Regions from separate parts of the Marinoscillum sp. HNIBRBA16962 genome, predicted to be linked through region 3. Evidence: riboswitches for the same ligand, from Rfam matches in the RefSeq annotation. Region 3 holds a riboswitch; each other region holds the start of a gene.

Region 1 (11,016 bases), 1.5 Mb from region 3:
TTCACTCAGCCTTGAGGTGAATTCATCCACGTTCCCCAACCCGATAAACATGACTATGCGCTCCTGCAGTACAGGCCGGTAAAAAGTGCCGGTGATAAAGCTGACGAGTACTCCCTGTCCCATCTTTCTGCTCATCATTCGGGTGAAATTGATGCTGAACGCAAAAAATAATGCATACAAAACGCCAACCGAAAAGTTTCCATACAAAAGATAATGCTGAAATTCACCATCGTTGAGCACTTCCGAATAGGACATACCAAGACGGAGCATTCTCGAGGTAGCTACTACATTTGTCAGGATAAAAACGATCAAAAAGAGGTAAAGTGTGGTCCTTAGTAAAAGAAGATAAATGAACTTGAGCTTTCGGATACCCCCTGTAAAGATCCACAGCTCTAAAAAAGATATCAATATCCCGATCAATGCTCCTGAAATAGCTCCGTTAATGAACGGAATAAGCTCAGAAAAGCCGTTTGAAAACATCACATAAATAACTCCCAGCAGAATACCTACTAAGATAATCTGCCCAGATACCCTATATTTGACTTTTTGGCTGACAGTGAGTTTCAAAAAAAGGCCTGATGTTGGACCCATGAAATTACAAATTATTTGGTAAGTTTCTGATATGAACAACAAACACCTTCTCCCGAAGATCTTTTTCATTCTGTTGCTATTCCTGGGTGTGTCTCCAGTGAGGAGTCAGGACCTGACAACAATCATCCTTGTGAGGCATGCTGAGAAAGAGCAGGATGGTACATCCGACCCATCGCTTACTGAAAAAGGTAAGCTGAGGGCTGAAAGACTGGCTTATATGTTGAACAGCCAACCTATTGAGACCATTTACACCACACGTTTCAGTAGAAATACCAGTACCATTTACCCAACAGCCCATCTGAAAGGTGTAATTACCAAAGTATATAAGCCCCATCAGAAAGGTTTTGTTGAGGAAATCGTAAAACAGCATAAAGGGAAGACGGTGCTGGTTTGCGGGCACTCAAACACTGTGCCCTTTATGGTCAATGAGCTCATCGGAAAAGAGCTTTTTGACCAACTTGCTGATGATGACTACAATGATATTTTTATAGTGACGGTTACTGAAGTAGGTAATGGAACCTTCACCATTATCAACTATTAAACCCGCTCAGGAGTTTTTCACAAATACCTTCCCTTTTGTCGGGTAGTACTTTTCAAAAAGGTAATAGTTTATACCATCTTTCAGTCCTACATCCGGAACCACCATGGTTCTGGCACCGGCAGACTTCATGGCCTCAATGTAGATCTCAGAGGCCGGAATGATCACATCTGCCCGGTCAGGGTTTAACTGGAGTTTTGACATCCGATCCTGCAGAGACATATTTTTAAGAAATTCCTGCACTTTCATGACCGTATCGAGGGATATCTTTCTCTTTTTACCGACCTGTGAAAGCTCATAGATCTTATTGATATTTCCTCCGGTACCAATGGCAGTAATGCCCTTATAATCTTTAACCTGATGGTAAATCCAGTCTTTCATGGCTTTCCAGGCTTTGGGAGAATCCACATGGTCGAGCCTGCGAACCGACCCTATTTTAAATGAATTGGATAAGATCTTGGCTTTATTTTTATAGAAATTGAGCTCGGTACTTCCACCTCCTACATCTATATGCAGGTATATCTTATCATCCAGATCAAGGCTGATGACATTATTGATCAGTGAAGCTTCCTTTTCGCCAGATATAATGGTGAGCTGCAGGTTTAATTCCTTTTTCACCCGCTCAACAATCTCTTTACCGTTTCTAGCTTCACGCATGGCAGAAGTAGCACAACCATAGAAATGATCTACTTCATAAAGGTCTATGAGGTGCTTATATGCCGTCATAAGCTTCATGAATTTTTCTTCACGCTCCGGGCTGATCTTTTTGGTTTTAAAAACATCATGGCCTAATCGAAGAGGGAAGCGAACGTATTCAAGCTTTTTTAACGTGATAATTGTTTCGAATTCAATCACTTTGGTGATCTGTAACCTGATGGCGTTAGATCCTATATCAATAGCTGCAAATTTCATTGGAGCCAAAAGTAGTCGTTTCAGAAATTGAGCCCTTGAAATATTTTCATTTTTATTATGAGGAATCACGTGTATATTTGCATCACATTTATCGAGAAAGGCGGAGGGATTGGGCCCTGTGAAGCCTTGGCAACCTTTTCGGACGTTCACAGTCTGGATTTCGGTGCCAATTCCCACCCAGACCGAAGCGTCAGGGAAGAGATAAGCTGTCCACTCACACCTTTCTCCAAATAAATGTCTTTAAATAACCTGGATAATGACAAAGCTAAAAGACATAGCGTCGGAGAGAATATTGGTGTTAGATGGCGCCATGGGTACCATGATACAGCGATACAAACTGGAAGAGGAAGACTTTCGAAATGAAGAGTTAAAGGATCACCCTCACGCTTTAAAGGGGAATAATGATCTTCTTTCCATCACCAGACCCGATGTGATCAGGGAGATTCATGCCGCCTATTTTGAGGCCGGAGCTGATATTGCTGAAACGAATACATTTAGCAGTACATCAATAGCACAGGCTGACTATCACCTGGAGCATTTGGTTTATGAGCTGAACTTTCAGTCAGCAAAAATCGCCAGAGAGGCTGCTGATGAATTCACCTCAAAAGATCCTGATAAACCACGTTTTGTAACAGGTTCAATAGGCCCGACAAACCGTACAGCATCCATTTCCCCGGATGTAAATGATCCTGGTTTCAGGGCCGTTTCTTTTGATGGATTAAAGGCAGCATACCGTGAACAGATCAAAGGACTGATTGACGGGGGGGTAGATGCTTTACTTGTAGAGACGGTTTTTGATACGCTTAATGCCAAAGCCGCTTTAATGGCCATTGACGAGGAAGTGAGTGAAAGAGGCATTGAATTACCCGTTATGGTTTCCGGTACCATTACGGATGCGTCAGGACGAACCTTGTCCGGTCAGACTACCGAAGCATTTTTAATCTCCTTAAGTCATATGCCTCTTTTGAGCATTGGTCTGAATTGTGCCCTTGGAGCCAGCCAGCTCAGGCCTTATTTACAGATCATGGCTGAGAAATCAGACTACATGGTGAGCGCCCACCCAAATGCAGGTCTGCCTAATGAATTTGGACAATATGATCAGACTCCTGAAGAAATGACCATGCAGATAGAGGAATACCTTCAGGAAGGTTTGGTCAATATTATCGGGGGGTGTTGTGGTACTACTCCGGACCATATCAGGTCCATTGCGGAGGCAGCCGGCAAGTATAAGCCCCGCAAAATTATTAGTAACCAGCAAGTGATTGCTTAAACCATTTTAGCCGCAAAAATTTTGAATGGAGTTACCATGAAGGTAACAGATATGCCTATGAAACCATTGATGCTTTCTGGCCTGGAGCCGCTTGTCATTACATCAGACACCAATTTTGTAAACATTGGCGAACGAACCAATGTGACAGGCTCAGCTCGTTTTGCCCGCCTCATCCGGGAGGACAAGTACGAAGAAGCCCTGGAAGTAGCCCTCGATCAGGTACGAGGTGGAGCTCAGATCCTGGACGTGAATATGGATGAGGGGATGCTGGATGGTAAAGCTGCAATGGTCAGATTCCTGAACCTCATTGCATCAGAACCTGAGATATCACGGATTCCGATTATGATTGACTCATCCAAATGGGAAATTATTGAAGCAGGACTCCAGTGCATTCAGGGTAAAGGAGTGGTTAATTCCATTAGCCTGAAAGAAGGAGAGGAGTCTTTCCTGTATCAGGCAAGAAAGATCAAGCAATACGGTGCGGCGGTTGTAGTGATGGCTTTTGATGAGGATGGGCAGGCAGATACTTATGAAAGGCGGATAACTATCTGTAAAAGGACGTATGATTTGCTGGTCAATGTGGTGAAATTTCCTCCCCAGGACATCATATTTGATCCCAATATCTTCCCGGTTGCCACCGGAATAGATGAGCATAACAATTATGCCGTTGATTTTTTCAATGCTACCAAATGGATCAAAGAAAACCTGCCCGGAGCCAAGGTGAGTGGTGGAGTCAGTAATGTTTCATTTTCATTCAGAGGAAATAACGTAGTTAGAGAAGCCATGCACTCAGCTTTTCTTTATCATGGCATTAAGCATGGCATGGATATGGGGATCGTGAATGCCGGAATGATCGAAGTATATGATGAGATCCCTAAAGACTTACTGGAGCGTGTAGAAGACGTCTTACTCAACCGAAGATCAGATGCCACCGAACGGCTACTGGCTTTCGCCGAAAAGGTAAAAGGTAAAGGAAAAGTAAAAGAGACAGATACTGCATGGCGAGAGAACCCTGTGGAGGAACGCCTGAAACATGCCCTAGTAAAGGGAATTATAGACTTTATCGAAGAGGATACGGAAGAAGCTCGCCAAAAGTATGATAAGCCACTGCATGTCATTGAGGGGCCGTTGATGGATGGGATGAACGTAGTGGGTGATCTTTTTGGATCAGGAAAGATGTTTTTACCACAGGTGGTCAAGAGTGCCCGTGTAATGAAAAAGTCTGTGGCATACCTGATCCCATTTCTGGAGGAGGAAAAAGCAAGATCCGGTGATACTAAAAAAAGTAAGGGGAAGATCCTTTTAGCTACGGTGAAGGGTGATGTACACGATATTGGTAAAAACATAGTGGGAGTGGTACTTGCCTGCAACAACTATGATATAGTAGATCTTGGGGTAATGGTCCCGGCAGAAAAGATCCTGGATGAAGCGGCAAAAGAGGATGCAGATATTATTGGGTTGAGCGGATTGATCACCCCGTCGCTGGATGAGATGGTGCATGTGGCGGCAGAGATGGAGCACAGAGGAATGCAGCTGCCCCTGCTCATCGGAGGGGCTACTACCTCGAGGATACACACTGCTGTGAAGATCACCCCTAAATATTCTGGCCCGGTGATACATGTGCTGGATGCTTCTAAGAGTGTTGGTGTAGCATCTAACTTATTAGGAGAGAAACGGGATGCTTTGGTTCAGAAAATTGCACAAGAGTACCATGACCTTCGGATAGGTCATGAGAATCGTCAGCAGGAAAAAGCTTCCGTAAGCTTTGATCAGGCAAAGAATAATAGATTTAAAGCAGACTGGCAAAGTTATACGCCTGTAAAGCCAGACAAATTGGGCAACCAGGTTTTTGAAGATGTGCCGCTTGATCAGGTCAGGAATTATATTGACTGGACACCGTTCTTTACTACCTGGATGTTGAAAGGGAAATTCCCCCAAATCTTTGAGAATCCTACGGTAGGCCAGGAGGCCAGGAAACTGTACGATGAAGCCAATACCCTCATCGATAAGGTAATTGCTGATGGTTCCCTGAAGGGTAAAGCCGTAGTAGGATTATACCCTGCTAAAGCTGTTGGAGAAGATGTAATGGTGTTTAACGAAGGTCAGGATGAAGTTTGCACTTTCCATTTTTTGAGGCAACAGGGTAAAAAAGGTAGCGGTATCCCCAACCTGAGTTTAGTGGATTTTATCTCTCCGGAGAGCGATTACATTGGTGGGTTCGCAGTATCTGTATTTGGAGCTTCGGAAATAGCAAAAAAGTTTGAAGATGACCATGACGATTATTCCTCTATTATGATCAAGTCTGTAGCCGATCGTTTTGCTGAGGCGCTGGCTGAAATGATGCATGAGAAGGTGAGAAAAGAGCTGTGGGGATATAGTTCTGAGCAGCTTAGTAATGAAGAGCTTATAAAAGAGAAGTATTTGGGAATCAGACCTGCACCAGGCTACCCTGCGTGTCCGGATCATACGGAAAAACGGATTTTGTTTGACCTCCTGAAAGCAGAACAGAATATAGGAGTTGAGCTGACAGAGAGCTATGCCATGTGGCCTGCATCTTCGGTGAGCGGTTTTTATATAGCTCATCCGGAATCTAAATATTTTGGGTTAGGGAAGATCTACGAAGACCAGGTAACAGACTATGCTAAAAGAAAAAGACTGGATAAAAAAACTATAGAACAATGGCTGGCACCCAATCTGGGGTATTAAAAAACGTCTGAATTCCTATATTCAATATTTGAAAAGAAAAATAGCTGATATTGATGGAGATGATTCCCAAAATCCCAACAACCCAACAGCCTACATACCAATAAAGAAATGAAAGTAACTGAACATATAAATGCCTCGAAAGGGAATACCCTTTTTTCATTAGAGATAATCCCACCTAAGAAGGGGGATAGCATCAATTCATTGTTTGATCACATTGACCCTTTAATGGAGTTTAAGCCTCCATTCATTGATGTGACTTATCACCGGGAGGAGTTTGTCTATAAAAACCGGGAAAACGGACTCCTGGAGAAGAAAACCATTCGAAAACGACCAGGAACCGTAGGGATCTGTGCGGCCATTAAAAACCGGTATGAAGTAGACCCTGTGCCTCATATCATTTGTGGAGGGTTCTCAAAAGAAGAAACGGAGAATGCCCTGATAGATCTGAATTTTCTGGGGATTGATAATGTATTGGCCATTCGGGGAGACTCCATAGCTGAAGAGAAAAGCTTCAGGCCTGAGCCGGACGGTAATCAATATGCCATTGATCTGGTAGATCAGCTGGTAAATATGAACATGGGACGATACCTCGATGAGGATCTTCAGAATGCAGTCCCTACACATTTCTGCATAGGGGTTGCTGGTTACCCTGAAAAGCACTTTGAAGCGCCAAACATCAAATCAGACCTGAAGTACCTTAAGCAAAAAATAGAGCGTGGAGCGGAGTATATAGTAACCCAGATGTTTTTTGACAATCAAAAGTACTTTGACTTTGTAGATAAGTGCAGGGCAGAAGATATCAATGTGCCGATCATTCCGGGACTAAAGCCGATCACTACAAAAAGACATATGACGGTGCTACCGAGTATCTTTCACATTGACATTCCGGATGATCTCTATCATGAGATCGAGAAGTGCAAAGACAATAAAGCAGTCAAAGAAGTAGGAATAGAGTGGGGTATACAGCAATCCAGGGAACTCATGGAAGCAGGAGCGCCGGTATTGCATTACTACTCCATGGGCAAATCGGATTCAGTATACCGGATAGCCAGGGAGCTTTTTTAGGGATTTGGGAATTTAGGGGGGTGGGATTGGTCGTCTGGATGAATCTGGAGCTCGTTCGGAAGTACCTGGTGGTTGGCCGGGTAGACCTGGAGTATGTCCCGTCCGTATTCCCCGGCAATCATAAAAGTCCACGATCCACAATCAAAAAATCCGCAATCGGGTATATTTATACACATGAAATGAGCATGATGCTCAACCCAAATATTGAGAACACCAACCTGCCTGCAGTAGCCACTTTCGGCAAAGGCAGGCCGGGTATGATCAAAATTGGGTGGCAAACCGCTGATTTCATCAATTTTAAACACATGAAGATTATCGAATGCCCAAGAGATGCTATGCAGGGAATAACCCGTTTTATCCCAACCGACCTAAAGATCCGGTATATCAACTCCCTGTTGGATGTGGGGTTTGACACCATTGACTTTGGGAGCTTTGTATCTCCGAAGGCCATACCTCAGATGAAGGATACCAAAGAAGTGTTGGAAGGGTTAAATGTAAGTAGCACAAAATCAAAATTGCTGGTGATTGTAGCCAATGTCAGAGGTGCGGAAACTGCTTCTGATTATGATGAGATTACTTATATGGGTTATCCACTGTCACTCTCAGAAACCTTTCAGCAACGAAACACCAACCGCTCTATTGATACGGCATTTGATAACCTTGCAGAGATCCAGGAAATCTGCCAAATGGAGGATAAGACACTTGTCGTCTATTTGTCTATGGGTTTTGGAAATCCGTATGGCGATCCTTACAGCGTAGATCTTGTGGGGGAGTTTGTACAAAGGCTTGACAAAATGGAAGTCGGGATTATTTCTTTGGCTGATACGATCGGTGTTTCCAAGCCCGAAATAATCGGAGGTCTTTTTCAGGCTTTAATTCCGAAATTCCCTCACATTGAGTTTGGCGCTCATTTGCATTCCACTCCTGACACTTCTCATGAGAAGGTGGAGGCAGCCTATAATTCAGGTTGTCGAAGGATCGACGCGGCTATTCGCGGTTTTGGAGGGTGCCCGATGGCAAAAGATGACCTGGTTGGAAATTTAGCTACAGAGGGACTGATCCGGTCATTGAATAGGTTAGAGGTAAATTTTTCATATAACAAAGAGGCATTTGAGAAATCCATGCTACTTTCGAATGAGGTGTTTTTGTGATTCAGTACTAAGTAAATGGGTATAGAAGCAATTATAGTAATAATAGTCATCGTGGTTGCGATGGTTTTGTTTGCCACAGAGTGGCTTTCAGTGGATCTCGTGGCTATAATGATTATGGTTTCACTGGTCGTTACGGGAGTGGTTAGTGCTGAAGAGGGGCTGGCCGGATTCAGTAATTCAGCTACTATTACCGTCGCCTTTATGTTTGTGCTGAGCTATGCCTTGCTGAAAACCGGATCTCTGCAGCGTATCGGGCCTTTACTGGGACCCGTTTTCAAGAAAAATTTCAACCTCGGCATTCTTTTGATGATGATATTCGTTGGTGTAGTGTCAGCTTTCATCAACAATACTCCCGTGGTGGCCATGTTTATCCCGGTGATGATCAGTATCGCCAATTTATCAGGTATCAGTCCGTCCAAATTGTTGATCCCTCTGTCTTATGCTTCAATTTTTGGCGGAACATGTACCCTTATCGGAACATCTACAAACGTGTTAGTAAGCGGGATAGCCGAAAAGAATGGGATCGAGGCTTTCCCCATGTTTATTAGCGCACCGATTGGGATCTTTTTTCTGGTGATAGGGGCCGTTTACATTTATTTTTTCGGAAAGCGATTACTTCCGGATCGACTTTCGGAGAAGGACCTTACCCGGAAGTTTGGGATGAGAGATTATCTCACCGAGATCGAGGTGCTTGATGATGCAGATTTTGTTGGTCAGCGCATTATGGACTCCATACTGGCTACTGAGCTGGAGATTGATATCATAGAGGTACAGCGAAATGGCAATACCTTTACACTACCCGCCGGTGACTTTGTGATCAATGCTCATGATAAGCTGAAAGTTCAATGCAATGTGGAGAAGATCAAGGCATTGAAGGACCGGTTGAAAGTTAACTTCAATACGGATGCAGTACGGATAAATGAAAATGAAGTACAGAAAGGTGATACCTCCATACTGGAACTGATCATTACTTCAGGATCAGAGTTTGAAGGCAAGAGCTTACGACAGATGGATTTCCGGAGGAGGTATCGGGCTATTCCCCTGGCTATTTTGCACCGGGAGGAAGTAGTCCATGAGAACCTTCATGATGTGGAGTTAAGGGCAGGGGATATTATTCTGACGGAGATTAAATCACACCGGGTCCAAAACCTTAAGAAGCAGGAGATGACTCAGAAGAGCCCGTTTATCATCTTGTCTGAGGAAGGGATCATTGATTTTAACCGAAATAAATTTTTGACGGTTCTGGCAGTAATAGGAGGGGTTGTTACGATAGCTACGCTAAATATCCTTCCCATAGTTATCTCTACGGTCTTAGGGGCATTGCTTCTGGTCCTCTCCCGTACCATTACAATGAAGGAAGTCTACGAGTCCATTGAGTGGAGGATCATCTTTCTGCTGGCAGGCGCTTTGAGTCTTGGTGTGGCTATGCAGAACAGTGGTCTTGCAGATATGATTGCCTCATTCTTTGTCAATCACCTGGGCACCTGGGGACCTGTAGCAATTGTATCAGGGATGTATCTGGTGACCTCTCTACTTACGGAAATAATGAGCAATAATGCTACAGCTGCCCTCATCGCACCAATAGCCATAACTACCGCTGACAGACTGGAGCTTAGCCCATATCCATTTCTGATAGCAGTTATGCTGGCCGCATCAGCGAGCTTTATGACCCCAATAGGCTATCAGACCAATACCATGGTCTATAGTGCGGGTCAATATAAGTTTAAAGATTTTTTCAAGGTAGGGGTTTGGCTCAACATCCTGTTTTGGCTGATCGCTACCCTGTTGATCCCGGTGTTTTATCCTTTCTAGTGTAGGGATTGCAAAGAAAGTAAACTAATTATTCATGCCATCACTCAACTTTTTACTTTATAAACAGGGGTTTTCATCAACTAGTGATAGCATGAATTAGTGGGCCAATTTAAGAGTCATGACACTAGGCTACACGGTACTTCTTTCCCGGCAGGCTTTTTATCAACCCCTGAAATTCCATATTCAACAGGAGGGTAGCGACCTGATTGATGGGGATTTGAGCTTTCCAGGCCAGATCATCTACTGCAACACCCTCTTTCCGGGACTCCAGGATCTTATAAATAGATTTCTCGGGAGGGGTAAGGCTGTTTAAGCTCTGTTCCTTTTTTTGGTTTTCGATCACACTCTGCTCGTCCCAGTTCAGGTGATACTGCAGATCCCTGACCCCGGTGTATATCAGAGCTTTTTGATTTCGGATCAGGTAGTTGCATCCTTCGGAGAATGTATTAGAAAGGTCTCCGGGAACAGAAAACACTACCTTATTATAGGAGTCAGCAATATTTGCTGTAATTAGTGCACCACCTTTTTTAGCTGCTTCCACCACTATTACTGCATCGGCCATCCCCGCAATGATCCTGTTTCGTGCCGGGAAAAAGTGTGCTTCGGCCTTTACTCCAGGCGGATTTTCCGAGATCAGGCCTCCGGCTTCCAGCATTTCTTCGGAGGTTTTCTTATGAAGGTTTGGATAGATTTTATCCAGACCACCCGCCAGCACACCAATCGTGGGAATGTTATTTTTTAATGCAGCCCGGTGGGCCGTAACATCTATACCATAAGCCAGACCACTTACAATTACAGCATTGAGCTGCTTTGATTCCTCCACAATCTTCTCAGTCACTGCTTTACCATAGTCCGTCGCATTTCTGGTACCCACGATTGCGATCACCCGGTCCCAGGCATTGATTGTCCCTTTGGCATAAATTACGTTTGGTGCATCAGCCACCATCTTAAGCTTACCAGGGTAGCTGGCA
Region 2 (11,016 bases), 2.2 Mb from region 3:
AAATGGATTTTAATGTGATAGGCAGTTCAGGTTTACTGAATTTCGGGCTGGTGACATTCATGGGTGGCTTACTGTTCAAAATAAGTTTGGTTCCTTTCCATATCTGGACACCATCAGCGTATGAAGAAGCACCTACCGAATCGCTCCCGATCCTGGCTTCTTTGCCTAAAATCGGGGCTTTGGTATTGCTTCACAGGATATTCAGGCAGTTAGACATTTTTACTGTAAACTGGCTTTTTGTTGCCGTCGCAGTGATCGGTATGGCAACGATCGTGCTGGGGACACTGGGCGCTATGCGTCAGCACAACGCAAAAAGGCTGATTGCTTACGGAGCTATAGCCCATTCCGGTTTTTTGCTGGTTCCTTTACTTATCCCCGGTGAGACTGGAGCTAATGCATTTATCTGGTATGGGGTGGTGTATATGTTTATGAATCTGGCTGTATTTCATCTGCTTGCCATTTTTGAGGAGCTCGGCATCAAAGATGTTGAGGATTTTTCCGGGCTGAGAGCTGACCAGAGTTACCTCGGGAGTTTGTTTGTTTTGGTATTAATAGCTTTGGTAGGGTTACCTCCCACTGCCGGCTTTACCGCAAAATTTTATTTGTTTTCGGCTTTGTGGTCCTGGTATGAAAACATTGGTGATCCTTTAATGCTCACGTATCTGGGTGTGGGGGTCTTGAGTGTGGTGTTTTCACTTTTCTTTTATTTGAAAATCCCGTATAATTTTTTTCTCAAAGAATCTCAAAATGCAAATACGGTCAGGATCCAGTTTTATCAACGACTTTTGGCAACTATTTTCACAGGAGTGTTGTTATCGATTTTCTTTAGGCCGGATTTATTGAATAACATTGCGGAAAATATTAAATTCATTGCTTGGTAACTGACAAATGAGCGACGCGATAAAACACGAATGTGGAGTAGCAGTGCTCCGTCTTCGACGACCCCTCCAATACTATATTGATAAATATGGCACTCCGGCTTATGCTGCAAAGAAAATGTACCTGCTCATGCAGAAGCAGCATAATAGAGGGCAAGATGGAGTAGGGGTAGCAAACATCAAACTGGATATGCCTCCGGGCACAAGATATATCAGCCGGTACCGCACCACCAATCAGCAGCCTATAGAAGATCTTTTCGGGAAGATCAGTAAGAAATACAGCAAGGCGCAAAAAGAAGGAAAAGAGAACTACACAAATGCTCTATGGATGAAGGAGCATTTTGCGTTTACAGGGGAGGTATGGCTTGGCCACCTGCGGTATGGTACTCACGGAAAAAACAACATCGAAAGCTGTCATCCTTTCTTAAGGCAGAATAACTGGAGAAGCCGAAACCTTGTCATGGCCGGCAACTTCAATATGACCAATGTGGATGAGTTGTTTAATAAACTGGTAACACTTGGTCAGCATCCCAAGGAGATGGTGGATACCGTCACTGTAATGGAGAAAATCGGTCACTTTCTGGATGAAGCAAATCAGGCGATTTTTGATAAGTACCGTGGACAAAAGACTAATCAGCAGATCACTGAGATCATTGAAGATGAAATTGATCTGCGAAGAGTTTTAGAAAAATCCTGCCGTGATTTTGACGGAGGATATATTATGACAGGAATGGTAGGCTATGGAGCTGCTTTTGTGGCCCGTGATCCTCATGGCATCCGTCCTGCTTATTATTATGCAGACGATGAAGTGGTCTCTGTTGCTTCAGAGAAACCTGCTCTTAAAACAACTTTTGACTGTGCTTATGAGGACATAAAGGAGATAAAGCCGGGACATACCCTGATCATTGATAAAGATGGAAGCTTCAGGGAGGAGCCTTTTATTCAGTCAGGGGAAAAGAAATCCTGTTCATTTGAGCGTATTTACTTTTCAAGAGGCACTGACCCGGATATCTACAATGAGCGCAGAAAGCTTGGGGAGCTGCTTATCCCTCAGGTATTAAAAGCTGTGAATTTTGATCTGAAGAATACCATTTTCAGCTACATCCCAAACACAGCAGAAACCTCTTTTCTGGGTCTGCTGAGAGGTATAGACCAATACCTTATCAATCAACGCAAGGACATCATTCTTGATGAAAAACCCAGCGCTGATTCTCTGGAAGATATTTTATCATTCAGGCCGAGGGTGGAGAAGCTTGTGCTTAAGGATGCCAAGCTCAGAACGTTTATCACAGATGATGCGCATCGCGATGATCTGGTAGCTCACGTTTACGATACCACTTATGAGGTAATTAACAAAAATAAAGATACCCTGGTAGTCATAGATGATTCTATTGTGCGTGGCACTACATTGGAAAAGAGTATTCTTACCCTTCTAGATAAGCTTGAGCCTAAAAAAGTAGTTATCGTATCATCAGCACCTCAGATTCGGTTTCCGGATTGCTATGGTATAGATATGAGTAAGATGAAAGAATTTGTGGCTTTTAGAGCTGTATTGGCCCTGTTGGAAGAGCACAATAAGGAATATTTACTAGATGAGGTTTTTGAGAAATGCCTTGCCAGTATCAGAGAGAAAAGTGCTCCAAACTATGTGAAGGAATTATATAAGCCGTTCACTTATGACCAGGTATCAGCAAAAATTACAGAAATTGTAAAACCAAAAAACATGAAAGCTGAGCTCGAAGTGGTTTATCAGACCGTCGATAACCTGCATAAAGCCTGTCCACACCATCTTGGTGACTGGTATTTCACCGGAGACTACCCTACACAGGGGGGGAACCGGGTGGTTAATAAAGCCTTCATCAACTTCATGAAAGGAGCAGAAGTCAGAGCTTATTAAGCGTTTCGCAAAACCAATTCTTTTCCGGAACCTTTCATAACTAACCCTCGTTTAGGTACCATATTCATTTGGCAAATAAGCCTTCTTAAATGGCTTGGTATTGAAAAAGTGGAAATTTGAAGGCTAAAATTTGGAATTCATCTAAAATTTCTCAAAAATGTCGGCTATTTATCATAAATCATTTTGATGTTTGAATAATCTGATTCACCTTTGAGGTATCAATTCTAGAAAAATTGATTTATAAAGAAGCGTGGAGAGACAGGCTCTGAGAAACGCTAGCAACCTGAAAACTAAAATTAAGGTGCTAATTCCTGATTTCTTCTGTATAGTCAGAAGAAGGATATGAATTAATTGATATGAAAATTACTAAAAACGTATTCTTTGATCTCTTCATTAGGCCGGTAAGCAAATGGGCTGTGTGTTGTTGCTGTTGTTGTAAATGATCAGAAACCTTCTGATTTTTTCACAAGAGCAATTTTTAAACCGATAACACACAAAAACTAATGAATACAATCAAAACTAACTTCCTGAACAAACTAAACAGTGCATGCTGTATCTGTATGTGTTGTTGTGTATGCTGTATTTGTACAGCCTACCCGGGGAAGCATTATGTGTAACAAATAAAGAATTTTAACAATAATGTGTCAGAAACCCCGGAGATGAAACCTCGGGGTTTTTTTATGACCAGAAAAAATTAAAGACATGAGCACACAAACAATTAGTCCAGAGGCAGTCGCTGATATACAGGAGCTTAAGGAAAAGATCCAAAGCTTTAAGCTGGGGCAGATTCCGGAAGAGCGTTTTAAGGCTTTTCGGCTGGCCAGAGGGGTTTACGGTCAGCGACAGCAAGGCGTGCAGATGTTTCGTCTTAAACTACCGTACGGCAAGATCACTGCTGATCAGCTGGAGACGGTAGCCAACCTTTCAGAAACGTACACCAATGGAAATCTGCATCTGACCACCCGGCAGAACATTCAGCTTCATTATGTGAACCTGGATGATACCCCGGAGATGTGGGAAGCTCTGGAGAAGGTAGGAGTTACGACAAAAGAGGCCTGTGGAAATACGGTCAGGAATGTAACTGCATCTCCTTTTGCCGGTATAGATCCGGAAGAGCCGTTTGATGTGGCCCCTTATGCTCAGGGTGTATTTGAGTACTTTTTAAGAAATCCTATATGCCAGGAGATGGGGAGAAAGATTAAAATAGCTTTCTCTTCCAGCCGTGCAGATGCTGCCTTTACTTACATTCATGACTTTGGGTTTATCCCTAAACTGCAAGGAAAGAAGCGCGGGTTTGAGGTTCTTGTAGGAGGAGGGCTCGGGGCTCAGGCTTTTGTGGCACAAAAAGCTTATGATTTCCTGCCGGAGGATGAGCTTATTCCTTTTGTGGAGGCCGGATTGCGCGTGTTTGATCGATATGGAGAGCGCGAGCGGAGACATAAAGCCCGAATGAAATTCCTGATCGATCCTAAGAAAGGTTTGGGTCTTGATGGGTTTATGGAGCTGGTAGACAAGGAGCGAAAGGCGCTACCATATCACTCCTACCAGATAAGTGTGCCAAAGGAAAAAACTCCGGTGCCTGAAGAAAAGCCAATATTTGCTATAGACGATTTTGAGTATGATGAAGCTTATAAGCAGTGGTTTTTAACTAATGTGTTCGAACAAAAGCAAGAAGGATTTTATGCTGTGAAAGTCAGGGTTCCTTTGGGTGATATCCACGCTAAAACTGCAAGAAAGCTTTCCGATATCGTAAGAAATTGGGCGGCGGATGATATCCGAATAACCCTCAATCAGGGCTTATTGCTTAAATACATTACGCTGGAAGATATTCCTGCAGTCTATGCTGCATTGAAGGAACTGGATCTCTCTGCTCCGGGATTTGATACACTAGCAGATGTTACAGCGTGCCCCGGCACTGATACGTGTAACCTTGGGGTAACTAACAGTACGGCTTTGGCTAAAGTGCTGGAGGATACGATCCGTGATGAATTTCCGCACCTGGTGGACGAGTCTTTGATCAAGATCAAGATCAGTGGTTGTATGAATTCCTGCGGCCAGCATATGGTTGGTAATATCGGTTTTCACGGAAGCAGTATTAAGCATGGAGACAAGGTAGTTCCGGCCATGCAGGTGGTCATAGGCGGGGGAGTAGATCCTGACGGTAAGGGTTTTATTGCTGAGAAGGTTATTAAAATTCCTACTAAAAGGATACCGGAGACGGTCCGTTACCTGCTCAATGACTATGAGGAAAATGGTACGGAGGAGGAATATTTCAATGCCTACTTTAGAAGACAGGGTAAGCGGTATTTTTATGAAATACTGAAACCCCTGGCTGATGTGACTACTTTATCTGATTCTGATTATCAGGACTGGGGTAAAGTAGATGATTTCGTTCCCGAAATCGGAGTAGGAGAATGTGCCGGCGTAATGCTGGACCTGGTGAGCACCATCTTGATGGATGCAGAGGAGCGGTTGGCTAAAGGGAAAGTGGCTCTGGCAGAGGAAAAATGGGCAGATGCCATTTACTACAGCTACAACACGCTTGTCATAGGAGCTAAAGCAATCCTTTTAAGTAAGGACATTCAATGCAATACACATCAGGGGATCATTGAAGATTTTCAAAAGCATCTGGTAGATACCGGAGAGGTTCAGCTGCCGGTGTCTTTTGATGACCTGACTTTACAGATCAACAAGAATGCACCTGAAGAAGCTTTTGCCAAAGCGTATCTGGAGGAAGCAGAAACATTTTTCAATCAGATCACTGACTTGAGAAATGCTGAGAAGGGTGAGAAGCTGGTGGTAAATGAATTTTACAAAGCTTAGCAATGAAGTAAGCATGATGCCTGATTTTGAAACCGTGAATACATGAAGAAAAGACCGAAATTGACATTGGTGGGTGCTGGTCCCGGTGATCCTGAACTGATCACTGTGAAGGGAGTGAAGGCTATTCAGGCTGCTGATGTGATTTTGTATGACGCACTGGTGGATCCTGAGCTTTTAAGCTATGCACCTGATGCTTTGCATATCCCTGTGGGTAAGCGGGCAGGTAAAGCCAGTGTTTCCCAGGAAACGATCAACGCTCTGATTGTAGAGTACGCTTATGAGTTTGGCCATGTTGTCAGGCTTAAAGGCGGTGATCCGTTTGTTTTTGCAAGAGGGTTTGAGGAAAAAGCTTACGCCGAAAAGCACGGTATCAGCACAGAGGTAGTGCTGGGGATAAGCAGCGTCATGCTTCCTGGTTATTTTGGTATTCCACTTACCTGCAGAGGTATCAATCGCAGCTTCACGGTAGTGACAGCCACTACGCATGAAGGCAAACTAAGTGATGAGGTGCTCAGAGCTGCTGAATTTTCTCCCACTGCATTGTTTTTCATGGGTCTGGGAAAACTGGACTTGATTGTGGAGGCTTATCTGGCTAATGGGCGGGGAGATCTGCCTGTAGCCATTGTCAGTAAAGGTTCACATGTGGATGGCAGTGTTTTCATTGGAAAGGTCAGGGATATAGTTTCCATAGCCGAAGAAAAGCAACCTGAGGCACCGGCCTTATTGATTTTTGGCGAGGGGGCGAGGTATGCCAAAGAGCAGTACCAGGGGAGTGCTGTCTGGGATGAAAACAGAGTGGTGGCATGAGTGAAACACTGACAGACGGAAATGTGCTTTTCCCAGTGTTTCTGAAGCTGCACAAGATCAAAACGCTTGTGGTAGGTGGAGGAAATGTGGGGCTGGAAAAAGTGGAGGCTCTTTTGAAGAACGACCCTAATGCAAACATCAGGGTGATAGCGCCACTAGTGCTTCCGGAACTGGAAAAGCTTGCCGCTCAGTCAGGATCGATCGAAATAAAGAAAAGAAAGGTTAGAAGATGGGATCTCAGAGGCATTGACCTGCTCATTTTAGCAACTGATAACTATTCTCTTCATATTAGACTGAAAAAGTGGGCAGAGAGCCGCCATCTTTTGACCAATGTAGCCGATACCCCGGATCTGTGTGATTTTTATTTGGGATCAACAGTGAAGAAGGGTGACCTGAAGGTAGGGATCAGTACCAATGGAAAGTCCCCGACTTTCGCCAAGCGATTCAGAGAATTGCTTGAAGATGTACTTCCTGAGTCTACTCCCCAGCTCCTTAACCAACTGAAGAATATTCGTGATCAGTTGAAGGGAGACTTCCAGTACAAGGTGGACCGGTTAAACGAAATCACATCAGTATTATCAAGCGAAAAGAAAGAAGATGAGTCAGAAGTGGAACCTAAGTGAACTGAATGACAGGTATACAAACCTGACCTATCTTGATCGGCTAAAGCTGCTTTTTGAGGAGTTTGATCCGGAGGATATCCTGATCACTACTTCGTTTGGCAGTACTTCAGTGGTATTGCTGCATTTGATTAATAAAGTAGCGCCAGGCCACCCGATCTACCTGATCAATACCGGGTATCTGTTTAAAGAAACGCTTGAGTACAAAGAGTACCTGATCAGGGAGTTTGACCTGAACGTGCAGGAAGTAAATCCTAACCCACGATCCCATGAGTTTACAACGAAACATAGAGTTTGGGAAGGAAATCCCGACTTCTGCTGTTTCATCAATAAAGTGGAGCCGTTGAGGGCTTTGAAGAAGAAGCATAAGATCTGGGTCTCCGGTCTTTTACGGTTTCAAAATGAAAACAGGGCAAAGAAGCAATTTTTTGAGCCGCACGGGGCTATGGTAAAGTTCCATCCAATACTGGACATGAACCAGGAAGATCTGAACCTGTACCGGTCGATATACGAGCTGCCCGCACATCCCCTTTTGTATCAGGGCTATGGCTCCATAGGCTGTGTGCATTGTACTAAAAAGGGGGTAGGCAGAGATGGCCGCTGGCAGGGCAAGGCCAAGAGCGAGTGCGGTTTGCATTTCTAATCCCACGATCTTTTTGAGATCCTTTATACACCTTGTCATTCCCGGCAGGGAATCTATCCTTGAGATAAGGACCATTCACATTGGCAAAGACTCCCTTCGGGAGTGACGATAATATATCGCTGAACGTAAGCGTCATTCCCAAAGAGTTCATTCGGGAGTGACTTTTTGCAGTTTAGTGGAAGAATGCATTTTTATACACCTCGTCATTCCCGCAGGGAATCTATCCTTAAGGTGAGGGCCATTTTTCACATTGGCAAAGACTCCCTTCGGGAGTGACGATAATATATCGCTAAATGTAAGCGTCATTCCCCTGGAGCATCTATCCTAAATTGATCAGCCGATCCCTTGTCAGTGTTTCATCAGGGAGAAAAGCAAGATTCATTTTTTTCTGTTTTTCTGTTTTGATAATATTCGTCGAATAATTGTATTTCCAAATTATGCGTTAGCGCATAATTTACCCAAAGGGCAGACGAAAGCTTTGCTTTGTCTGGGTTACCCTGACAAAAATTTCCAAAGGAGAAATTTTTCGTCATTATTCAATAGAATATCTTGTTTCAAGAGTGAAAATATTCTATTGAATAATTCGGGTTTATTGGTCTAACCATCAATAATTACTCGCCATGAAAAAGCTTTTACCAGTCGGCTTTTTGCTGATCCTTTTCTGCTCTTACAATGCTCATGCCCAGGATACAGAGGCCGAAGTTGTTAAGATCATAGATGATTTAAGAGTTCAGTGGGATGCTGAGGCTGTGAACCTGGAGACGTATGCGGGACTTGAGAAGTATTGCCGGGACCGTCCATACCGAGACAATATGATCCTGCTGCTCAAGCAAATTCACCACTATGATTCATCACTTTATGATATTGTTATATCAAAATTTGATAAAGATCAGGATCCGGAAGCCAAAGCAACTATCGATGATATCGAAACCCTGGAGATTGATTACACTACCAAATCATTTATGATCTTCCTTCGTCAGGAATGCATGGTTTTTAATGATGTGGAGCGAAATAAAAACGTGGAAGGGTACGATGAGTATAAAAAGGAATTGGAGGCAGAGTTATACAAATATGTAGAGGCTATCACCAGGCAGATCGATGTGATTGATGAACATGCCCATCATTTGACGGGGATCTAGCAATCCTCATGCTAGACCTTTGGTAGTGGCCTTGTGATGCACGTTCAACGATTGTGGTCATGTCTCATGTCAGTACCGGGGCCTCGGTAGGTATCTATCCTTAAACATAGACTCCCTTTGGGAGTGGGTTCAGCTTAGAGTAGGAGTGAAGGCTCCTCGGTCTCAATCATCTATACACCCTTTATAAAAGGCATTAAAAGGGAATAGCTCGACCTGGAAAGTGTTGTATAATACTGAACTATCCCTGTTTACAATGCTTTGTGCTTCTTCTAAGGATTCTGCTTTTAAGAGCATGAAGCCCTTATCATCATATCTTCCACCAATAACAATTCTTTTCTCTTTTCTTAAAGTAGATAAGTGTTTGGAGTGAGCGTTGAAATAGGCTTGCTCATTTACGGCTTTGAGTGTATCCCACTTTTCACCGGTGGTATAGATCATAGCAAAATACTGATCTTCTGATCGATTTTCGGACTCTTGTGCCATGCAAGTAAGTGTTATCAGGCAAAGCGCAATTGATATTTTTAAGCTCTTGATCATTATTGCACAATTTCGGCAAGGTTATCCTGCGGTATTTTGGTTAGGAAAATCCGCTGAAACCTGCCGGCTACATAAGTTGCGCCTAAAACCAAAAGGTTATTTTCCGCATCAACCTTCACCGAGGCCAGTGTATAAGGATTCAGGTATCCGATCTTGTGAATTCCTGCAAGTTCCGCCGTAGTGGCATCATAAAAATAGAGCGCTACCTGTCTGCTCTCAGTTTCAGCAGCAAAAACCGTATAGCTTACCTCATTGATGGTGACGATCTCAACATCAGCAGGAGTCCGGGATTTGAATTCAGACACGGTTGTGCTTAAAAGATCTATACTGGAAGAAATACCGGTAGTGTTGAGCGTAGCGTTTGGGTTGATAAAGTTATCATTAAACTGAAATCCAAACACCCCGAACGTACCTCCCTGGATAGGTAGGGCATCGGTAATGCCTGCATTAGCGGCCTGGCCCTGTACTACACCGGTCTGACTTCCGAAATCAGTAAACACCAATGAAAAACTGTAATTATAAAATCCATTGAAATAAGCTCCTCCAGAACCAAATTCTCCGCAGAAAAAGGGGAGTCCGGATCTCTCCGGGTCTAAATAATGGTTCAGAATATCTTCTTCTACATCATTGCCAGCACCAATGGAGTAATTAATCACATTTGTTGTGTCTCCCTCAGTAGTTAATTTGGAAATTGTGGATTGCTGATTAGCTATATTGTAGTTTAATAATAGTAGTTGGTCATCTGAGGTTTCAGCGGCTGCCAGCGGGTAAGTAAGACCTGGTAAAGGAGTAATTGTGGGCTCTTCTGACAGGTCTGCCGATGTTTGAAACAACTGAACAGTAAGCGTAGCTGGATCCATTGCAAAGAAGTAGTACATGGAATCTATAGCAATCCAATCACCTGTGGGGATGGCATAATCAGTTTCTTCTCTCATTTGGACGAAGTTGCCCTCTTCGTCCAGCTGAATGATCTGAACAGTTCTGAAATTTTCCTGGTCAAAAGATTGTCCGGCGAGCACTAAAAATCCGGTTTCAGTTGGCACGACATCTATAGGATAAAATTCCAGATCGCTACGGAAACTGTCATAGATCTTTGTGAAAGACTCCGCAGGGTCAAACTCTTCTTTTTGACAGCGGGTAAAAAGTACAATTGCAATTGTTGAAAGCAGAAAAAATCGTTTCATGTGACGATCAGTTGGATTGAAATGATTTATCAAGATAGCGGAACGGAAAGACAAAGCTGAGCGCTACATTGATATTGTTAAGGTTAATTTCGTCATTTACTTCTCCCAGGGATGCAAGTTCGTTTTCCTGGTAGAGGTTGGTTTGGTCCGTTACCGGGCTAAGCGCGTAGAGGTATGAAAGCTCTAAAATAGTGCGGACATTTCCGAGATCGAAATTTGCGCCTGCACCCCCTACAGCTCCGTAAAAGTTTTGAAACTGGTCCCGCGCACCAAGAGAGATGTTTCCGGCATTATAGGTTCTTTCTACTCCTCCGCTAAAGTCAGTATGAATGATCTCGGCATTTTTCCGGGCATCTACCAAGAAGGAATACTGCAGTCCCGCCAGGACAAATGGTCTGAACTCTCCGGAGCGGAGAATCTCATACTTCACAAAAAAAGGAACCTCGATCAGGTTGATGTTTTGCTGGATATTGAATTGCGTTTCAAAA
Region 3 (11,016 bases):
CCACTTCCATTACCCGGTTAAAAAAACACAATATTCCTGTGATTATGGACTGTACACACGCCCTACAACAACCCAATCAATCATCAGGGGTAACCGGCGGAAATCCGGAACTCATAGAAACCCTGGCTTTGTCAGCCGCGGCTACAGGGGCTGACGGGCTTTTTATTGAAACCCATCCTGACCCGGCTAAAGCTTTGAGCGATGGTGCAACTATGCTGCCGCTGCATAAGCTGAAACCGATACTGGAAAAAGTAATCAAGATAAGAACTGCTCTTAACATATAAGCATTTTGCAAACACTGGAAGAAAAAGCTAGAAAGATCAAACTACTGATCCTCGATGTAGACGGCACCCTCACCGATGGGGGGATTTATATGATGGAAGACGGCAATCAGTTTAAAAAATTTGATGTAAAAGATGGCATGGGTATAAAACTGGCGCTGAAGTCAGGCATGGAAGTGGGCATCATTAGTCACAGCCTGGTGACTGAGATGGTCAGCGCCCGGGCCAATATGCTCGGCATGAAGTACATCTACATCGGTCAGGATCCAAAACTTGAGATTTTAGACAGGTGGCTAAAAGAGCTTAACCTTACGTATGAAGAAGTAGCTTTCATTGGTGATGATGTAAATGATCTGGAGGTTATGGAAAAGGTGGGATTTAGTGCCTGCCCGGTTGATGCCACCATACAAGTGAAAAACCTTGCTGACATTACCCTCACCAAAGGCGGAGGAAAAGGAGCGGTCAGAGAGTTTATTGATCGGTTTGTTCTTTAGCTCAGCTTTCTCACAAATTGAGTAAAGAAGAGCATAGGCATCGACCAGAGTTTCCTTTCTGATCCGCTTTTGAAAAAACCGAAATGACCTATTTTTTTGATCCCAAGATCAGACGGCCTTATATACTGATAGGAGGTGCTGGCATTTTTATAGCAATGCATTAATGCCTGAGTCGCCGCAACGGGAGCGAGTACCTTATCATCCTCTATATTCACAAAATGCAACGGTATTTTGACAGACTCAAATTCCCTGATCAGAATCCTGTTTCCCTGCAAAACACCCTGCGGATGTAGCCCCCACTTTCTCCATTCCAATGCTATCCTGCTTGGGAGCGGTACTTTACCACCCATTACCCATCCGGGCATGTAGCCAAAAAGAAATGTAGTGAGTGGAATATTGATCAACCAGAAGATCATTACCTGAATAAGCGGCAATCCTTTCCAGTGCCCAAAATAAGCTGACTGAGATCCTACAAAATAAGCTGCAGCAATCCGGTCATGATTAGAAGCCTTGGGAAAAAGCTGGCCAGCCACACTATGACCTATCAAAAAAATCTTGTCATACCTTTGGTCCGCCCATTCAATGACAGCTTTTAGATCATACTCCCCCCATTCACTCATCTTTGCCTGGCAAATGGTCACGGGATCGTGAAGTGACTCTCCAACACCCCTGTAATCGAAAGTAATGACATCAAAATCGTCGTAATTGCTGGCATATTCTGCAAACCGTCTGTAGTATCCCTGAGGGGCAGCTGTAGCGGGTCCGATAATTATTAAATGGGGACTTTTCTTCTGAGAGCCAAACACCGTGGCGCTTATGTTTACCTGGTCATCTGTAGCAATCTCAATCGCTTCAGCCTTTTGCATGCTTGTCCATTAAAAATTGATGTACTGAAAGGCGGTTAAACACATGGCTGTCGCAAATGTATACAATCCTCAAATCCAATTAATATCTTGACCTTGTAATTTAAAATCAGATAGAATAACCAGGCTCATTTCAGAAAAATCTTACTCAAAAGCCCAAAAACATTTAGCCTTTATTCCGAAGTAGCTTAAATGGGTTTAAATTCGCAATCCGTTTGGCAATGTGTCCATTTCAAATATTTTTGCAACTCAATACGAAACAAGTCCGAAATGAGCGTTCTAGTAAATAAAGATTCCAAGATCATCGTGCAGGGGTTTACCGGTTCAGAAGGTACCTTTCATGCCTCTCAAATGATCGAGTATGGTAGTAATGTAGTAGGTGGTGTTACTCCGGGGAAAGGCGGACAGACTCACCTTGATAAGCCTGTTTTCAATACCGTAAAGGACGCTGTAGACCAAACAGGAGCAGACGTATCCATCATCTTTGTACCACCTGCATTTGCTGCGGATGCTATCATGGAAGCTGCGGATGCCGGCATCAAAGTGATTATCACCATCACAGAAGGTATCCCGGTAAAAGATATGATGAAGGCCAAGCCGTATGCTAAGAAAAGGGGTGCCATTCTCGTAGGTCCTAACTGCCCGGGAGTAATCACTCCGGAAGAAGCGAAGGTTGGCATCATGCCTGGATTTGTTTTTAAGAAAGGGAATATAGGAATTGTTTCCAAATCAGGAACGCTGACATATGAGGCTGCCGATCAGGTAGTGAAAGCAGGACTGGGTATTACCACCGCTATAGGAATAGGTGGAGACCCGATCATCGGAACATCTACTAAAGAAGCCGTGCAACTGCTGATGGATGACCCTGAAACTAAAGGCATCGTAATGATCGGAGAAATAGGCGGTAACTATGAAGCGGAAGCCGCACAATGGATCAAGGAAAATGGAAATAAAAAGCCGGTTGTTGGATTTATTGCCGGACAAACAGCCCCTCCGGGCCGAAGAATGGGACATGCCGGAGCTATCATCGGCGGAAAAGATGACACAGCAGAAGCTAAAATGAAAATTATGGCTGAAAATGGTGTGCATGTGGTGAAATCACCTGCAGACATAGGAGAAGTCATGAAAAAGGCCCTGGCATAAGGAAGACAAAATACAGAAATGAAAAGTCGGTTAAATTATTTTAGCCGACTTTTTGTATTTAATGGCAGGGAACAATAATCATTAAATATCTTTAACGTTGAGATAGCAGCATTATGAAAAACATAAAATACCCCATATTAATAGTCCTATTCGCAAGCTTACTTTTATGGTCGGGTTGCAATAAAGATAACGAGCCCAAAACGGCATTCGACAAGGTCAACAACTGGATTTACAGCGAAATGGACTTTTGGTACTATTGGACCACCGACCTGCCAAAAAAACCAGGCACAAACCTTAACCCGGAAACTTTCTATAAAAGCCTCTTAGTGCCTCAAGACAGATTTTCTTTTATACATGATAACTATGAAGAATTAATAGACCTTCTCAATGGAGTGAGCCTGGAATCTGGCTTTGAATACAAGCTGTACCTGGAATCAGATGGGAGCGAAAATGTGATCATGCAGCTCACCTATATCAAAGACGGAGCTCCTGCCGACCTCCTCGGAATGAAACGTGGAGATATCATCTATACGATTAATGGCGCACAATTGACCACTTCCAATTATAAAGAGCTGCTAGGAGAAACAAATGCTGAATACACAGCCCAATACAGAAGGTATGATTTTGATAATGAAGAGTTTGTAGATCAGGGCTCAGTAACTATCAACCCAACCACGTTTGCTGAAAACCCGATCCTGCTCGATACTGTGTATGAGATCTCCGGAAAGAAGATAGGCTACTTGGTCTATACATTCTTTTCCACCGGCCCATCTCAGGGCAGTACCGTATACGATGAGCAGGTAGATATGGTATTTAATGAGTTTAAAAGTCAGGGCATCACAGATTTCATCCTGGACTTAAGATTCAATAGCGGAGGAAGTGAGTTGTCCGCAAGAAATCTTTCCAGCCTGATTGTAAAAAACGCCACCAGCGAAGACCTGATGTTTAAAAAACAATACAATGATGAGGTACAGGACCTTATTCTGAATGATGATGACCTGGGTGAGGATTTTCTGAACCTTCCCTTCTTCGATAAATCGGAAAACATAGGGGCCAATATTGGGAATATGGTCCACATCATCACCTCCGGTCGCAGCGCCTCGGCCTCTGAGGTGGTTATTAACTCACTAAAACCTTACATGGATGTATTCATCGTAGGTGACACCACGGTAGGAAAAGATGTAGGTAGTATCACCATCAATGAGGAGGATAATCCTGAAAACGAGTGGGCTATTCAACCAATAATAGTGAGAATTGTAAATGCGGATAATCAGGATTATCCGGATGGATTTATTCCGAATGTTCTCATTGAAGACAATTTCCTTGTTCTCAATCCCCTGGGAGACACAGAAGAACCACTTTTAAATGCGGCTCTAAGTGCAATTGGCGTACAAACTGCCCGTATCATTCCTCAATATGAAACTTTAGAAAGAAGTCCAATCCTGCAGTCCATTGATAAAAAAGCATGGAACAGGCGGTTTATTTTGGATAAAAATTCCTTTCCAAAGAATCTCCATTTGAAGGATTTTTAAAATTTCTTTTTGCAAACAAAAAATTCCGTGCTAGGTTTGCCTTCTCAAATCGGTAAATGATCGATTTATAAAGAAGCGCTGAGAGACAGGCTCTGTGAAGCGCTAGCAACCCCCACCCTAAACGGGAAGGTGCTAATTCCTGTCCTGATAGATATTCTGTTGGGAAATATAAATTGATAAGTATGAAAATCAACATCCAAAGCATCCTCAAGGAACTCGCTTCATTTTTAGAATCTGAAGCAGAGCAGTTTATTGATCAGTTTGATATCAGCGATCAGGATTGCTGTTGTATGTGTTGCTGTTGTTAGTACTGCAGGCCATTCCAAACGCATGTGAATGCATCAGCCCGCCCCGACGGTTACCATCGGGATCAGAAAAGCCCCCTTACATTTTTTCACAGCACTAAAACATATACAACAATGTCAGACCTTAAATTCGAAACTTTACAATTACATGCCGGCCAGGAAGCAGACCCTGCTACAGGAGCTCGTGTCGTGCCTATTTATCAAACCACCTCATACACTTTCAAAAACTCAGAGCACGGAGCTAATCTTTTTGCGTTGAAAGAGTTTGGAAACATCTACACCCGGATCATGAATCCAACCAATGATGTTTTTGAAAAGCGTATTGCTGCTCTGGAAGGAGGAGTTGCGGCAGTGGCTGTAGGGTCAGGTCAGGCGGCGCAGTTTATTGCGCTCAACAATATTTTACAGGCAGGAGATAATTTTGTCTCCACTTCATTTCTCTATGGCGGCACTTACAATCAATTTAAAGTTGCGTTTAAACGACTGGGAGTTGATGTGCGGTTTGCAGAGAGTGACACTGTAGATGCCTTTGAGCAACTGATTGATGAAAATACCAAAGCGCTCTACCTGGAAACCATCGGTAATCCCGGGTTTAATGTTCCGGATTTTGATGCATTGGCTGCTTTAGCTGATAAGTACGAAATCCCACTTATTGTGGACAACACCTTTGGTGCTGCCGGATATCTTTTCAGACCCATTGAGCACGGAGCAGCTGTAGTAACCTCCTCAGCCACCAAATGGATAGGCGGGCATGGAAACAGCATAGGAGGAGTGATAGTAGATAGCGGAAAATTTAACTGGGCCAATGGTAAGTTCCCACAGTTCACAGAACCTTCAGAGGGTTATCACGGACTGGTTTTCTGGGATGTGTTTGGTGAAAAAAATCCACTTGGATTGCCCAATATTGCCTTTGCGATAAGGGCCAGAGTAGAAGGGTTACGGGATTTCGGACCTGCACTGAGCCCTTTCAACAGTTTCTTGCTTCTGCAGGGACTTGAAACACTTTCGCTCAGGGTACAACGAACCGTAGATAATGCACTGGAGCTGGCCCAATGGCTGGAGGAGCATCCGCTGGTGGAATCTGTAAACTATCCGGGACTGGAAAGCAGCAGCTATCACAAACTGGCTAAAAAATACCTGAAAAATGGCTTTGGCGGAGTGCTCTCGTTTGTCCTCAAAGGGGAAAAAGAACACGCTACCAGCCTTGTGGACAATTTGGAACTGGTTAGTCACGTGGCTAACGTAGGTGATGCAAAGACACTGATCATACAACCAGCAGCCACTACTCATCAGCAGCTCAACAATGAGGAGCAACTCACAGCCGGAGTTTTACCCAATTTGTTGCGAGTGTCTGTGGGCATAGAACACATCGATGATATCAAAGAAGACTTTCAAAAAGCTTTTGAAAAAATATATGCAGACAACCCCATTAACTCCTGATACGACCTTGGAAAAGCAGATTTCTCCTAAAACTTCCACACTAAAGGTTCCCGGACCTTTAGTGTTGGAATGCGGAGCCACGCTTGAGGATGTAAAAATTCGGTACACTACCATTGGTAAACTCAACAAGGATAAAACCAATGTAGTGTGGGTTTTCCATGCATTGACTGCAAACAGTGACCCTTCTGAGTGGTGGCCACAGCTTATTGGAGAAGGGCTCACCATTGACCCAAAAGATAAATTCATTGTTTGTGCCAATATGCTTGGGTCCTGTTATGGCACTACCGGCCCAAAGGACAGGAACTTTCCGCTGGTAACCATTCACGACATGGTCGAACTGCACAAGGTGCTAAAGGACCATTTGGGTATAAAAAGAATTTTCCTTGGCATTGGCGGGTCAATGGGCGGCCAGCAGCTCCTGGAGTGGGCAGTTCAAGAAGGTGAATTATTCGATAACATCGTCCCATTGGCCACCAATGCCTTTCATTCTCCCTGGGGTATTGCTTTTAACGAAGCTCAGCGAATGGCCCTGGACAACATCGATACAGCCAGAGGTCTGGAAACAGCACGGGCTATAGCTATGCTTTCTTACCGGCACTATAACGGATTTGATAAAACCCAAAAGGATGTGGATCACCGCTGGGATCATTTCTCAGCATCCTCTTATCAACGATACCAGGGAGAGAAATTAAGAAAGCGATTCACGGCAGAAAGCTACTACTACCTTTCTAAAGCTATGGACAGCCACCATATTGGCCGAAACTTCGGTTCAGCTGAGGCTGCCCTAAAAAGGATCAAATCTAAAGCGCTGGTTATAGGCATTGATACGGATGTATTGTTCCCGCCATCGGAACAAAAATTTATTGCCGAGCACATTCCGAATGCCACCTTCGAAACCATTCATTCTGATTACGGACATGACGGATTTTTAATAGAAGCAGAACAGATCGGTAACCTTTTAAGGAAAATTTTAGCATGATCAGCCGTTATCAATGACCTGGCTCTTTTACTAAGTGGATTCAGATACCGCCGAAATACCCAAAAGACCATTTTCAGGAAAACTGCCTAAACCGGGATATCGAACAATTACCCACCCTACTCGTTAGTTTAGTATAGAAACATTTGGTTTTAAGTATTAAAATAACAATATTATGAGTGGCGCAAGAACATTATTCACATTTATCACCGGAGTAGCTTCGGGATTGGCATTGGCATACTATGCTGACCCAAAAGGAAGCCAGCAAAAGCTCAAAAAAATTGAGAAAGAGCTTAAGAAAAACAGGAAGGTCTTTGATAAAAAGCTTACTGAGTATAAAGGGTACTATAACAACCTTGTAGAAAAATATGCTAACACGTCAAAAGACCTGATCGAAAATGCTAAGGGATTAGTAGACGATGCTAAAAAAAATGTAAAAACAAGTAATAGCAAATAGCTTAGTAAACAGATTGAAAAAAGGTCAAGGGCATCTATGTGGTGCCCTTTTTATTTTACATTATCTGCAATTCGTTTTTTAATCATACAGAAGGGCTTTGACTGTTTATAATTATTTGATAAGTCGTGGTGTCGCAGAAGAAAAAATGAAAGTCACAGGCTATGGAGAAACACGGCCGCTTTACAAAAATGACACGGAGGAGCACAGAGAGCTTAACAGAAGGATCGAAATCGTCTTTATCAAAAATTAAACCGCATTCATTAAAGAGCTATCCAGGTATTCCCAAGTTTGCTGCCGGGATCTTCTGACCTATAGAATCCAAATTGCATAACTACTGTAAAACAAAAGGGCACCCAACAGCGCCCTTTTTTCGATCGCGGTGGAAAATAAAGGTACTCTATCAGGATAACCAAAAGGAAGCAATCGTGGTGAGGGCCAGCCAGCCCACAAATGTTCTAAACAAAAACTGATAAACAGATCTGCTTACTTCCGAGTTATATGCGTTCCAATGACTGATATATTTAGCCAAAGGGTGAGTTTTATCTTTCTTTCGAAGCAAAGTCATTTCAGTGTTTCTTTGGGATAAAGGTAGGTTAGCTGGCATTCACAATCCTGCCAACATCTTTCAGAAACTTGCCAAATTAAAAAAACCCGACCTCCTGGAGACCGGGTTTATGCTTGTTCACTTAGGGTTCAAGCTGCCTGAGTTTATTTTTTGATGACTCGTATCTTTTGCTCGCCACTTATTAGCAAATAAGTCCCTGAAGTCAATTGAGTCAAATCTAGTTGTCTTCCAGTCTGACCAGTAAGCTGAAGCCTACCCTCCAGATCATAGATGGATACATCTTCCCTTTTTTGGCTCATCACGATCAAATAATCTGTGGTTGGATTTGGATAGACTGTGACTATTATTTTCTCTACTCCCAGTGGACTGGCCTCTGTCAGCGTGAAGGTTGCTGTCTGTTCACCCTCATAGTTTGCCTCATCTATTGTTACCACTACCTCGTATGTGCCAGCACTTGTAGGTGCATCCGCTGATCCATCGTAGGTGATCGTGTAGTTAAGATCAGCTGGTTCTGTGATGACCGTTGGCTCCTTTGCGGTACCATCCGTTTCCTGTTCCAGGTCGGTGATAGTTATGGTTGCCTGCGCTTTGCTGATGGTCAGGATACCTTCTGTGTAGGTAAAGTTGTAGTTAGCCGCCTCACCTCCGCTTACTGTGATGGCATAAGTTCCTGCATCACTTATTGCTGTTGCAGCTGTGCTTACAGTAGGCTCCGTTGTTAGTACGGAGGCATCTTCTCCATTCACAAAGCCTGTGACCTGGTAGGTAAGCGTTGGTAGGGCTTCTCCAAAAGCTATTTCCTGGTCATCGGCTGTTACCGTAAGGCTTGCAGGTAACACCTTAAAGCTCTGTGATACCGGAGCTGCTGCTTCATAGCTGTCATCTCCAGCCTGGGTAGCTTCTATGGTTACTGTACCAATCCCTGTGAAGCTTAGTGCTTCTCCGGACAGGGTAGCTGGTCCGCTTGTTACTTCATAGCTCACAGGCAGACTACTGGTAGCTGAAGCTGTAAGTGTCAGCTGGTCTCCGTACGTCTGGTCGGCTATAGCCTCAAAGGTGATCGTCTGGGTTTCCTTCACTTGTTCAGTCACTTCAAAGCTTTGGGTTATAGTCTCTGCTGCTTCATAGTTATTGTTGCCACTCTGAGAGGCTGTTACCGTGAAAGTGCCTATGCTGTTGAAGGTCAGTGTATTTCCTTCAATACTTCCATCACCTGCATCAAGCACGAAGCTTACATCCAGACCTGACGATGCTGTGGCAGTCAATTCCACTGAGCCAGTCAATAATTCCTGATCGGCTATGGCATCAAAAGTGATCGATTGAACAGCTTTATCTACTGTCAAAGTTTGCTCCACGCTGGTAGCGGGATTGTAATCCGCATCCCCGGCCTGCGAGGCGGTGATCGTGGTAGTCCCGGCTCCCACTATTGTGACGGTGCTTCCACTGATGGTCGCAACACTCTCATCGGAGCTGCTGTAGCTTACGGCTAGTCCTGAAGAGGCTGTAGCAGTCAGGTCAAAATTCGCACCACCGTAAGTTTTGGTTTCAAGAGGTTCGAAAGTGATTGTCTGGTTGGTTTTACCTGGATCAGTGACCGAAAAGCTTGTTGTAATACTGGCCGCATTGTAGTTGTCATTACCAGCCTGACTTACCGTAATTGTAACTGTTCCTGTACTGCCGTTTAAGGAAATTGTCGTTCCGGAGATACTGGCTGGCCCACTCACTTTGTAAGTCAGGTCCAGACCGGAAGTAGTGCTGGCTGTTACATCAAAGTCGGGATCAGTTACCAGTTTATCACCAATCGGATCGATCGTGATTGACTGATCAGCTTTGGCTACTTCAAACCCTCGCTGAAAAGTAGCCGGATTAAAGGTTTCATCACCGGCTTGTGTGGCAAGGATCACCACACTACCGGTACCAGTAAGCGTTACAGTACTGCCCTGGATCACCGCATCACCACTGACAACACTGAAGCTTACCGGCAGTCCGGAGCTGGCTGAGGCATGCAAATCAAAACTTTCATCTCCAAAGGTTTTGTCCGGAATGGGAGGAAAATCAATGGTTTGATCGGTCTTGGACTGATCGGAAACAGTAACTGAGAAAGATTCAGTCACACTGCTATCAGAAGGGTCGGTCGCTGTGACCTCCACAGTGGCTGAACCTGTACTCGTTCCCTCATGTATGATCAGACTTGTCCCATCGATTTCTACAGTTACCACCGAAGTATTTGATGAAGCGGCACTGTAGGTAAGTTCATCATTGTCCGGGTCATCAAATACAAACTCGAGGTTGGTTGTATTGGTGGAAAAGCCTACTAAAAATTCCTGATTGCTAAGTGGGTCTGTGACTACCGGGGCATCATTGAGGTTATTAACAACTACAGCAAAGTCTGTTTGGACCTCCACCAGGCCATCATCAGCGGTAACTGTTATCGTGGTATTTCCTGTTCCTACTTCATGGAAAAACAGGTCTCCATTTACTACTGAAACATCCCCCACAGAAGGGTCACTTGAAACTGCTGAAATGGTGAGCTCATCGCCATCCGGATCTTCAAAAAACCCGGCAATATTAAATCCATATTCTTCAAACCCTTCATCCAACTCCACATCAAGAAGAGGGGTTTTGAGCACAGGGTCTTCATTCAGATCATTGATTTCAATGGTTATTTCCTCAGACAAAGCATCGTTTTCACCATCGCTGACCTCCACATAAAACTGGTAACCAGACGTGGCCTCATAGTCAACAGTTCCTTCCAGGATGATTTGACCATCAGCATCTATGCTAAACTTGAACCCGGGTCCCCCTTCTATTATATTCCAACCTGAGAAGGTTGTACCAGCATCCGCGTCACTTACTGCCACCGTACCTACTACAGTGCTTGCAGCTGAATTTTCATCAAGTGAAAAAACCTGATCGGGTTCAATCACCGGGATGTTGTCATTCAAATTAGTGACTGTTAT

Evidence for each region. A riboswitch is a leader RNA that binds a small molecule or an ion and turns the genes downstream of it on or off. The one in region 3 is predicted to bind S-adenosylmethionine.
Region 1: another riboswitch for S-adenosylmethionine. It lies ahead of AC3E9V_RS15615 (homocysteine S-methyltransferase family protein); the one in region 3 lies ahead of AC3E9V_RS22145 (O-acetylhomoserine aminocarboxypropyltransferase/cysteine synthase family protein).
Region 2: another riboswitch for S-adenosylmethionine. It lies ahead of AC3E9V_RS05530 (nitrite reductase); the one in region 3 lies ahead of AC3E9V_RS22145 (O-acetylhomoserine aminocarboxypropyltransferase/cysteine synthase family protein).

The regions. Positions count from the first base shown of each region.
Region 1 is NZ_CM173603.1:3,767,356-3,778,371, reverse strand. It holds gene AC3E9V_RS15630 (adenylate/guanylate cyclase domain-containing protein) at 1-591, opposite strand, end outside; gene AC3E9V_RS15625 (phosphoglycerate mutase family protein) at 623-1,132, shown strand; gene AC3E9V_RS15620 (Ppx/GppA phosphatase family protein) at 1,139-2,041, opposite strand; SAM riboswitch class I at 2,127-2,249, shown strand; gene AC3E9V_RS15615 (homocysteine S-methyltransferase family protein) at 2,298-3,311, shown strand; gene metH (methionine synthase) at 3,333-6,017, shown strand; gene metF (methylenetetrahydrofolate reductase [NAD(P)H]) at 6,126-7,082, shown strand; gene AC3E9V_RS15600 (hydroxymethylglutaryl-CoA lyase) at 6,971-8,233, shown strand; gene AC3E9V_RS15595 (sodium:proton antiporter) at 8,249-10,045, shown strand; gene dprA (DNA-processing protein DprA) at 10,170-11,016, opposite strand, start outside.
Region 2 is NZ_CM173603.1:1,311,657-1,322,672, forward strand. It holds gene AC3E9V_RS05520 (NADH-quinone oxidoreductase subunit N) at 1-881, shown strand, start outside; gene AC3E9V_RS05525 (amidophosphoribosyltransferase) at 889-2,775, shown strand; SAM riboswitch class I at 3,011-3,124, shown strand; gene AC3E9V_RS05530 (nitrite reductase) at 3,478-5,598, shown strand; gene cobA (uroporphyrinogen-III C-methyltransferase) at 5,641-6,405, shown strand; gene AC3E9V_RS05540 (precorrin-2 dehydrogenase/sirohydrochlorin ferrochelatase family protein) at 6,402-7,028, shown strand; gene AC3E9V_RS05545 (phosphoadenylyl-sulfate reductase) at 7,003-7,668, shown strand; gene AC3E9V_RS05550 (hypothetical protein) at 8,289-8,807, shown strand; gene AC3E9V_RS05555 (YciI family protein) at 8,970-9,290, opposite strand; gene AC3E9V_RS05560 (hypothetical protein) at 9,344-10,528, opposite strand; gene AC3E9V_RS05565 (outer membrane beta-barrel protein) at 10,536-11,016, opposite strand, start outside.
Region 3 is NZ_CM173603.1:5,307,159-5,318,174, forward strand. It holds gene kdsA (3-deoxy-8-phosphooctulonate synthase) at 1-284, shown strand, start outside; gene AC3E9V_RS22125 (KdsC family phosphatase) at 290-775, shown strand; gene AC3E9V_RS22130 (alpha/beta hydrolase family protein) at 772-1,641, opposite strand; gene sucD (succinate--CoA ligase subunit alpha) at 1,909-2,781, shown strand; gene AC3E9V_RS22140 (S41 family peptidase) at 2,895-4,313, shown strand; SAM riboswitch class I at 4,376-4,488, shown strand; gene AC3E9V_RS22145 (O-acetylhomoserine aminocarboxypropyltransferase/cysteine synthase family protein) at 4,733-6,058, shown strand; gene AC3E9V_RS22150 (homoserine O-acetyltransferase family protein) at 6,066-7,037, shown strand; gene AC3E9V_RS22155 (hypothetical protein) at 7,210-7,491, shown strand; partial or broken gene AC3E9V_RS22160 (OmpA/MotB family protein) at 7,586-7,741, shown strand; gene AC3E9V_RS22165 (LamG-like jellyroll fold domain-containing protein) at 8,200-11,016, opposite strand, start outside.